2 regions of the Eubacterium sp. AF15-50 genome follow, and region 2 is predicted to be linked to the other one. Evidence: predicted binding sites of a transcription regulator. Region 2 holds the regulator's gene; the other holds the start of a gene.
What was found. The regulator NrdR, encoded in region 2, represses ribonucleotide reductase genes. The targets are predictions, from matches to a motif close to CACNANATNTNGTG.
Positions count from the first base shown of each region.

Region 1: nrdD (anaerobic ribonucleoside-triphosphate reductase) is a predicted target of NrdR. The motif match lies at 2,722-2,735, and genes of this name have one in related genera.

Region 1 covers NZ_CAKVZL010000061.1:7,601-13,012, forward strand. Annotated here, with positions in the region: gene Q5O73_RS07640 (GTP pyrophosphokinase family protein) at 1-385, opposite strand, end outside; gene nrdD (anaerobic ribonucleoside-triphosphate reductase) at 509-2,698, opposite strand; gene Q5O73_RS07650 (MATE family efflux transporter) at 2,859-4,241, opposite strand; partial or broken gene Q5O73_RS07655 ([Fe-Fe] hydrogenase large subunit C-terminal domain-containing protein) at 4,523-5,412, shown strand, end outside.
Region 2 covers NZ_CAKVZL010000047.1:7,482-12,893, forward strand. Annotated here, with positions in the region: gene Q5O73_RS06585 (sigma-E processing peptidase SpoIIGA) at 1-203, shown strand, start outside; gene sigE (RNA polymerase sporulation sigma factor SigE) at 214-951, shown strand; gene sigG (RNA polymerase sporulation sigma factor SigG) at 1,027-1,803, shown strand; gene Q5O73_RS06600 (PRC-barrel domain-containing protein) at 1,872-2,135, shown strand; gene nrdR (transcriptional regulator NrdR) at 2,242-2,691, shown strand; gene Q5O73_RS06610 (YqeG family HAD IIIA-type phosphatase) at 2,727-3,227, shown strand; gene Q5O73_RS06615 (shikimate dehydrogenase) at 3,375-4,247, opposite strand; gene aroD (type I 3-dehydroquinate dehydratase) at 4,377-5,412, shown strand, end outside.

The DNA.
Region 1 (5,412 bases), on a different contig from region 2:
TTAATGTTATATCATCCTGCTGAAGAAGGCATTTTGCCAGTTTATAAATATCCTCCTTAAAGGAACAGATAACCCTGATTCCTGCAATATCCGTAATATTTTTTTCAATATCATCGGTAGTCATTTTAAGACCTTTTTTCTGAACCTTTTTCATTATGCTTTCAGGGGATTTCAGCCTTGATTTTATGGTTTCTATAGGATTATCGTCGTATCTTAAAGAAAACTGTTCATCTAAAACCCTGAACTTTGTTTCTATTTCCATAATGGCACATTTATAATACGACATTAATTTCATATAGGATAACTGTCCTTCTTTAATTTTCTCCACCACGGGACTTTTTACCACTTCATTAATAATAATATTTCTTATTTGATCTTTTATCATCGTTTTATACCTCTCCCTCTTAATTCCGCGCACATAACTGTGATTATTATACCACACTAAATAAAAAAAAGAAATTGCCATCTGTCCGACAGCAATCTCCTTTATTTTTATAACTATTATTTTTTACAAATGAAGTACCCTATCCTTTATTTCCTGAGTTCTTCCCTGATTCCAGAACTGGGTTCCAATGTATCCGCATGTTCTTCTGGCAACACTCATTTTATCCTGATTTCTGTTTCCACAGCTTGGGCATTCCCAAATTAACTTTCCTGACTCTTCGTCTGATACAATCTGAATTTCTCCATTGTATCCGCAGCACTCACAATAATCAGATTTAGTATTTAATTCAGCATACATAATGTTGTCATAAATAAATTTCATTACTTCAATTACTGCTTCGATATTGTCCTGAAGATTAGGAACTTCTACGTAGCTTATGGCACCACCCGGTGAAAGTTTCTGAAATTCTGATTCAAACTTAAGCTTACTGAAAGCATCTATTTCTTCTGTCACATGAACATGATAACTGTTGGTAATGTAATTTTTATCTGTAACACCCTTTATAATGCCAAATCTCTTCTGGAGACACTTAGCAAACTTATAGGTAGTAGATTCCATAGGTGTTCCATATACGGAATAGCTGATGTTTTCAGCTGCCTTCCACTCAGCACATTTATCATTTAACTTCTGCATAACCTTAATGGCAAACTCTTTTCCTTCAGGAGTAGTGTGAGATTTACCTGTCATTCTTACACACATTTCATAAAGACCTGCATATCCCAATGAAATGGTTGAATATCCGTTAAATAATAATTTATCAATAGTTTCACCCTTTTTAAGACGTGCCAAAGCACCGTTTTGCCATAAAATAGGTGCCACATCTGAAGGTGTTCCAAGAAGTCTCTCATGTCTGCATCTAAGTGCCCTGTGGCATAACTCCAGTCTTTCTTCCAAAATTTTCCAGAACAGTCCCATGTCACCGTTAGATGAGCAAGCCACATCAACTAAGTTAATGGTTACAACACCCTGATTAAAACGTCCATAGAATTTGTGGGTTCCGTCTGCGTTTCTCTGGCTGTCCTCAACTGTAAGGAAGCTTCTGCAGCCCATACATGGATAAACGCATCCCTGCTTCATTTCTTTCATAACCTTAGCTGAAATATAATCAGGAACCATTCTCTTGGCAGTACATTTTGCTGCAAGCTCCGTAAGTGCCCAGTATTTTGAATCCGGTGTAACATTATCTTCATCTAAAACGTATATAATTTTAGGAAATGCCGGTGTAATCCAAACACCTTTTTCATTTTTAACACCTTGAATACGCTGTTTTAAAACCTCTTCTATAAGGGTAGCCAAATCATCCCTGGTCTGACCTTCCGGTACCTCATCAAGATACATAAACATTGTTACAAAAGGTGCCTGCCCATTACATGTCATAAGAGTAATCAGCTGATACTGAATAGTCTGGATACCACGGTTTATCTCATCCTTTAATCTTCTCTCGGCAATTTGTTTTACCTGCTCATCACTGTAATTCAAGTTGAGTTCATTTCTTTCAGCTAAAACTTCTTTGGTAATTTTTTCTCTGCTCACCTGAACAAAAGGTGCCAAATGTCCTAATGAAAATGACTGACCGCCGTACTGATTGCTGGCAACCTGTGCCACAATCTGTGTAGTAACATTGCAGGCTGTATAAAAGCTGTGAGGTGTATCTATTTTAGTTTCGGATATGCATGTTCCATTTTGAAGCATATCCTCTAAATTAATTAAGTCACAGTTGTGCTCCTTCTGTGCAAAATAGTCGGAATCATGGAAATGTATAATTCCCTGCTCATGAGCCTGAACAATATCCTCCGGCAATAAAATACGTTTAGTTAAATCCTTGCTGACTTCACCTGCCATATAATCTCTCTGGGTGGAGTTAATTGTAGGATTCTTGTTGGAATTTTCCTGTTTAACTTCTTCATTAATCTGATCAATAAGAGACAAAATTCCATCATCTGTTGTGTTGGCTTTTCTGGCTAATTCACGTGTATATCTGTATCTTACGTACTTCTGGGCTACCTCATATCCACGCATCTCCATGATGCCTCTCTCTACCATGTCCTGAATATCTTCAACTGCTACTGCATGGTTTGATTTTTCAATCTGGTCAACAACAAGATTTCCCACTGCCGCAATCTGATACTCGTTTAACTTATGTATAGGGGCAATCTCGTTATTTGCCTTCCTTATAGCATTAAGAATCTTGTTAACGTCGAATGAAACTTCCTGACCGTTTCGTTTAATTACCTTTCTCAATAAAACTTCCATCTTTTCTCCCTCTCAAGCTCGAATACTATATCTTGTATATGCTTAAAGCATTATAGCACAACATATTCCATTTTGTACAGTGGCAATTGCAACATTTCTGAAATATTTCTTCTTTTTTTTACAAAATCTCCAATTATAGTTTTCCCTCATACAAAATGTTCTAAACTAACTTTTTAAACACCTTTTTAATTACAATTAACGACAGTACTGCTGCTAAAAAGTCGGATATCGGTGCAACATACATCATACCATCTATGCCTAAATAGCCAAAGTTGTGGAAAATATATGGTAACACAATCATAAGTGGTATAAAGCATATAACCTGTCTTGTAAGAGACAAAAATGTTCCCTTGTTTGGTTCCCCTATAACAGTACAAAATGTTGATGTTATTGGCTGTATTCCGTCTAAGAAAGTCATAAATAAAAATATTCTGAAAAAGTTAATGGAAAACCTAAAATATTCAGGGCTTCCTGAACCGAATATGCTTATTATCTGTCTTGGGAACAGTTGGAATATTATAAATGCAATAGTTGAAATAATTGTATTGCAGGAAACGGCAAGCTTATAGGTCTTTTTAACTCTGTCATTTTTACCTGCTCCCCTGTTAAAACTGGCAATAGGCTGTATTCCCTGTGCCACACCTATACATATGGAGAAATACACCTGATTAACCTTCATTACAATTCCCGTACAGGCAAGGGGAATGTCCGCACCATAAGGGCTAAGGGCACCGTAATATGTCAGTGATTTATTCATTACAACCTGAACAAACATAATTGCCAGCTGATTTAAGCACTGTGCCATTCCAAGATGTACAGTTCTTCCTACTATCTTAAGTTGTGGTACAAAATGCTTTCCGTGAAGCTTAATGGTTTTAAAATGAATCAAGTACCATATAACCATAATTGAAGCTAAAATTTGTCCTATTACAGTAGCTATTGCTGCTCCTGCCATTTTCCAGTTAAATACCATAACAAAAAGGTAATCTAAAATTACATTTACAATGGCGCCTACAAGGTTACAGGCCATGGAAAACTTCGGACTTCCGTCTGCTCTTACTAAATGTGAACCACCAGATGAAATAATGGCAAAAGGAAATCCCAATGCCAGATATTTTGTATATTCCATGGCATACGGTAATACCGTATCTGTTGAACCAAAGAATAAAAGTAGGGGTTTTAATGCCGTAAGTCCCACAACAGACAGAACAACACCGATAATAAACATCATTGAAGCACTTACGCCTATAAAATATGGTGCTTTTTCCTTTTCTCCTGCACCTAAGTTTAAATTAAATCCTGAAGCTCCACCTATTCCAAAAGCCAGTGCCGTAGCAATACATAAGGTGGTAAAGGGAAAGGCAACATTAGTGGCAGCATTTCCTAACTCTCCTACACACTGTCCTATAAAGATCTGATCTACTATATTGTACAAAGACATTACAAGCATTGATATAATACTTGGAACTGCAAATTTTCTAAGCAGCTTCCCCACTGGTTCCGTTCCTAAGGGATTTTCAATTTTCTCATTCATATTTGTCATTTCTTTTTTCCTTTATAATTTCATTTTCTTCTATTCTCATTATCGCCACAACATATAATACAACTCTATAAAGGAAAATTTCAACCACAAATTCGAAATTAAATATTTTTCTAAAAAAATACCCTAATGTTTCATAATTTGCACCGGCACCTTCCGATTTAGGTTTTATATTGTTAAAAAATTAACTATATTTTACTTGTGCTTATTTTGTATGCTATGTTATAATTAATAATAGTTTTTATGACTGTTTTTTATTTGAATTATATGAAATGGAGAAATACATGAGAGGAATTTATTCAAACAAGACGGAGATACGTCATAAGGTATTTACGGAAGTTGCAAGAATGGCTTTTGAAGGCGGAGATTTCACACGAATTGAAGAACTGCCTTACAAAATCATTCCCGGTGAAATTGGAAAATATTACAATAACATTTTTATTGAACGTGCCATTGTAGGAGAACGTCTTCGTGCTACCATTGGACTTCCTATTAGAAAAGTGTCTGAGCATGCACCACTTTCAGATGGAATAGATGCCAGTGCCATTGATGAAAAGTATTATGACCCTCCTCTTATTAACATTATAAAATTTGCATGTCATGCATGCCCTGAAAAAAAGATTTTCGTAACCAACGGATGTCAGGGATGTATTGAGCATCCATGCGTTGAGGTTTGTCCAAAGAAAGCTATCCATATGGAAAATGGTCATTCCGTTATTGACCAGGATAAATGTATAAAATGTGGCAAGTGTTTAAATGCATGCCCTTACAATGCAATTATTAAACAGGAACGTCCCTGTGCAGCTGCCTGTGGCATGAATGCCATTAAATCTGATGAATACGGCAGAGCTGACATCGATTATGACCAGTGTGTGTCCTGTGGTATGTGTCTTGTAAGTTGTCCTTTTAGTGCTATTGTGGATAAAAGCCAGATTTTCCAGACAGTGCTGGCACTGAAAAGTGATACTCCTATATATGCAGCCATTGCCCCTTCCTTTGTAAAGCAATTCGGTGACGAGGTTACTCCTGCCATGGTAAGGGCTGCCCTTAAAGCTGTAGGTTTTGAAGAAATGGAAGAGGTAGCAATCGGTGCCGACCTTTGTGCTATTCAGGAAGCAGCTGATTTCATAAAAGAGGTTCCTGAACATTTGTCATGGCTTGGTACTTCATGTTG
Region 2 (5,412 bases):
CCGATATGGAGAATATGAAATATATTTTTGTACCCTATAATACTGTTGGAAAATCCCACGGACTGATGAAAGCTTTTGTGGTAGATAAACTTGTAGTCAATGACATTACCACGGAAAAGGCAATAATAGGAATATATAAAGGAAAATTAAGCCAAAATAATAAGTATGAAATGATTTTGAACCCGGATATATTAAATAAATAAGGAGAATACAATGCTTTTAGAAACAATAAAAACCTTTGTAAATATTAATAAACTGCCATTTTTTAGTGGAATAATAATAAAAAAAGAGGGGGATTTACATTACATAGGAGGGAATGAAGTGCTGCCACCGCCTCTTAGTGCCAAAGAGGAATATCAGTGTATAAAAAGCTTAATTGAAGAGGAAAACATGGAGGCACGTTCTAAGCTTATTGAACATAATTTGAGGTTAGTTGTATATATTGCAAAGAAATTTGATAATACAGGTGTGGGAGTGGAGGATTTAATATCCATAGGAACCATCGGACTGATAAAGGGAATTAACACCTTTAATCCAACTAAGAACATAAAGCTGGCTACATATGCGTCAAGATGTATTGAAAATGAAATATTAATGTATTTAAGAAAAAACAATAAAACTAAGCTGGAGGTTTCTATAGATGAACCGCTGAATGTGGATTGGGACGGAAATGAATTATTACTTTCCGATATATTAGGAACCGATGAAGATGTTATTTCAAGAGGAATTGAAAATGAGGTGGAGAAAAGGCTTTTATATAAGGCTATAGAAAAACTAAATACCAGAGAGAAGGTAATTGTGGAAATGCGTTACGGATTAAACAACGTTGATGGGGAGGAAATGACGCAAAAGGAGGTGGCAGACAGCCTTGGAATATCCCAGTCATATATTTCAAGATTAGAAAAGAAAATAATTAAAAGGTTAAAAAGGGAAATAGTAAAATTTGAATAAATATAATAATTAAGAATAGGGAGCCATAAATTGGGCAAATTATATCTATGAAAGATATTTTGCAGGGGGATTTTTATGGCTCTTTTTAAAGTTGAAATATGTGGTGTAAACACATCTAAGTTGCCGCTTTTAAGTGAAAAAAGAAAAAAAGAACTGTTTCAGGAAATAAAAAAAGGCAACATGGAGGCAAGGGAAGAATTTATTCAGGGAAATCTGCGACTGGTACTTAGTATTTTGCAGCGATTTTCCAACAGCAGTGAAAATGTGGACGATTTGTTCCAAATCGGATGTATCGGACTGATTAAGGCTGTGGATAATTTTGACGATACCTTAAATGTTAAATTTTCCACATATGCAGTGCCAATGATTTCAGGGGAGCTTAAAAGATTTTTAAGGGATAATGCATCCATAAGGGTAAGCCGTTCCATAAAGGACATTGCTTATAAGGCAATATATTGCAAGGAAAGCATAATAAAGGAAACTAATACTGAGCCTACCATTGAGGAAATTGCAAAGCACATTGGAGCAACACCGGAGGAAATTTTGTATGCCCTTGATGCCATTCAAAGTCCTGTTTCTTTGTACGACCCGGTTTATGACCAGGGGGGAGACACCCTTTATGTAATGGATCAGATTAGTGACAAAAAGAATAAAGAAGAAAAATGGGTGGAAAACATTGTACTAAATGAGGCTTTAAACGGTTTGTCAGGCAGGGAGAGAAAAATAATAGATATGCGTTTTTTTAACGGAAAAACTCAGATGGAAATTGCAGATGAAATCGGCATTTCCCAGGCACAGGTAAGCAGATTGGAAAAAAACGCATTAAAAAGTATGAAAAATTACATGAAATAAGAGAATGTCCCGCTACAAATTGATAGACAAAACAGGGATACTGCATAAGATAATAAAAAAGGCTTTAAATGAGAATAGAGGATTTAAAAAGGAAAGAGGTTATAAACTGTTGCAATTGCAAAATATTAGGATGTGCAGATGATATAGCATTTGATATTTGCACAGGATGTATTGAGGCAATTATTGTGCCGGGACCAAGTAAATGGTGTGGATTAGTATGTAGTGATTACGAGTATGTAATCCCTTTTAAGTGTATTACCCAGGTGGGACCTGATATTATATTGGTAAAGGTAGATGAGGCGGAGGTTAAACATAAAATAAAGATGTTTTAGAGGTAATAAATACTCATAATCAGTGAAAAGCCTGGATTCTAAACCCTTGACCTTACAGGGAATATTATCTATAATTATGTGGTAAAAAAGAACCGGAGGAACAACTATGAAGTGTCCATATTGTGGAGAAGAAAATACAAAGGTTATTGATTCAAGACCGGCAGAAGAGAATAATGCCATTAGAAGAAGACGTCAGTGTGAAGTATGTAAGAAGAGATTTACCACGTACGAAAAGGTAGAATCCATTCCACTTATTGTTATAAAAAAAGATAATATACGTGAACCCTATGACAGAAGCAAAATTGAGGCAGGAATTTTAAGGTCATGCCATAAAAGACCGGTTTCCTATGAACAGATTGTTTCAGCAGTGGAAGATGTTGAAAATGCCGTATTTAACATGGAACAGAAGGAAGTTTCCAGTGCGGTTATCGGAGAACTGGTAATGGACAGATTAAAGAAATTAGACCAGGTGGCATATGTGCGTTTTGCATCGGTATATCGTGAATTTAAGGATGTAAACACATTTATGGAGGAACTGGCAAAATTACTTAAATAATTAAGTTTTAACATTTTAACCCTAAGGAGATTTAAATGCTAAATAAATTATACCCGGATACATACCTTGATTCCGTTGATGACATTGATTTTGAAATGTACTACAAAAAAGGTATTCGTGGAATAGTATCGGACATAGACAATACACTGGTGCCTCACGGAGCACCGGCAGATGAACATATAATTAAGGTTTTTGAAAAAATACATGGAATGGGAATAGATACATGTCTTATTTCAAATAATAAGAAACTAAGAGTTGAACCTTTTGCAAAGGCAGTTAATTCAAAATTCATATATGATGCTCATAAGCCTTCAAGGGAAAGCTATAAAAAGGCAATGGAGCTTATGAATACTGATAAAGAATCCACATTGTTTATTGGCGACCAGATTTTTACGGATATCTGGGGGGCAAACAGAACAGGTATAGAAACTGTAATGTTAAAGCAAATTGACAAAAAAGAGGAAATACAGATTATTTTAAAAAGAATACCGGAAAAATTAATTCTCTGGTTATGGAAAAGAAAAGTGCGTAAGTAATGAACCTACGCACTTTTTTTGTAGCAAAAGCCCGGCAAGCAATATCGTGCTCGCACGAAATATTATTTGCCGGGCGTAAGAACATCGAAAAGCTATGCTTTGAGATGTCCGCTAGCTAAAATCGGGTAGGAGTCAGCCTACTCGATGTTATGAAAAATATTTCTTTTTAATCTCTTCCACAGGCATATCTTTTCCCGTAAATAACTTAAAAGCTTCAGCTCCCTGATATAACAGCATATATATGCCGTTAAAGGTAGGACATCCATGTTCTTTGGCAATTTTTAAAAGCTTAGTTTCCATTGGATTATATATTACATCTGAAACAATAAGGTTTTCATTAAAAATTGAAAAATCCTTCACTATACAATTATCAGTATTTGGTGCCATGCCAACAGATGTGGCATTGGTTAAAATCTTACTGTTTGAGATAGCTTCGTTTAATATATCGTCATTGCCTAACTCAATAAGCTTTGCATCACAATCTGTGTTGGAATTAACCATATCAACCATTTTTTCTGCTTTTTCCCAGAACCTGTCCTTAATACTGAAAAGGTTGATTTTTTTAACACCATCTAATGCTGCCTGAACAAAGATGGAAGATGCTGCACCACCGGCACCAAGAAGAGTCATGGTTTCGCCCTTAATATCAAAACCTGCATCCTTTACTGACTGCATGTAACCGATGCCGTCAGTGTTATGACCTATGTATCTGCCATTTTCATTTACAACGGTGTTTACGGCACCAATCATTTTAGCAGCAGGAGATAAATCATCTAATAACTCACAGATTGCGGTTTTGTCAGGCATTGTACAGTTAAAGCCTGCAACATTTAATTTTTTTAATCCTTCAAAAGCTGTTTTTAAGCTGTCTTCCTTAACATCAAAACAAAGATATACATAGTCAAGTCTTAAAAGTCTGAATGCTTCGTTATGCATTAAAGGGGATTTGCTATGTGCCACGGGACTTCCCAAAAGTCCGGTGAGTCTTGTATGTCCTGTAATTTCATTGATACATCCCATATGAAAATACCACCTTTCAAATAAAATCCTTATTAAGTATAAAGTGTCAGGAAAAAAATGTAAACCTTTGCATTGACTAAATTTAAAGGCTAAACTATACTCTATTTATTGTCAGCGTGGAGGTTACAAATGAAGGAAAAGAATTTCGGGAAAATAACTTTGTCAAATAATCAGGCAAGAGTTTGTGTTCCGGTTATGGGAAAAACTACGGAAGAAGTATTACAGCAGTTAAAAAGTGTCGTAGAAATGGAACCGGATATAATAGAGTGGCGGGGAGATTTTTTTGAAACCGATAACAATGAAGGATACCTGAATGTCCTAAAACAAATGAAAGACGTTAATGAAAATATTCCTGTTATATTTACAATAAGAACAGATTCAGAAGGTGGAAATAAAAAGATAGGTTGGAATGAATATTGTGATTTGTGCTTATTTATTGCAGAAAAAGGCAAAGAATTTAATGTAGAATTTGTGGACGTGGAAGTATTTAAGGATGATAAGGCTAATGAATTGATTAATAGCCTTCATGAAAAGGGAATGAATGTTATAGGTTCTAATCATCATTTTGACAAAACTCCGGACAAGGAAGAAATGGTGAAAATATTAAGCACCATAGAAAAATCAGGGGCAGATGTTTGTAAATTAGCAGTTATGCCAAGGGATAAAAAAGACGTCGAAGTGTTAATTGAAGCATCAAAGGAGACAGATGAAAAAATAAAGGCACCAATTATTACAATGTCCATGGGTGAATTAGGAGCCGTAACAAGGGTTATACCTAAAATCACAAAAACTTCAGTTACCTTTGCAGCAGGAGTAAGTGCTTCAGCACCGGGACAGCCTGGTATTAAGGTTGTGAGAAAGCTCTTACAGGAAAACAAACATTGCCCTTTGCAGGGAAACATAGCCATAATAGGATTTATGGGAACAGGAAAGACCACGGTTTCTTCTGCATTATCAAAAATAACGGGACTTAAGGAAATTGACGTGGATGCGTATATAGTAGAAAAGGCAAAAATGTCCATAAGTGAAATTTTTGAAAAATACGGTGAGGAATATTTCAGAAACTTAGAAACAGAAAGCCTTAGGGAAATTGCAAATAACAAAAATCAGATAATTTCCTGTGGCGGCGGTGCCGTGTTAAAAGATGAAAATGTGGACATACTAA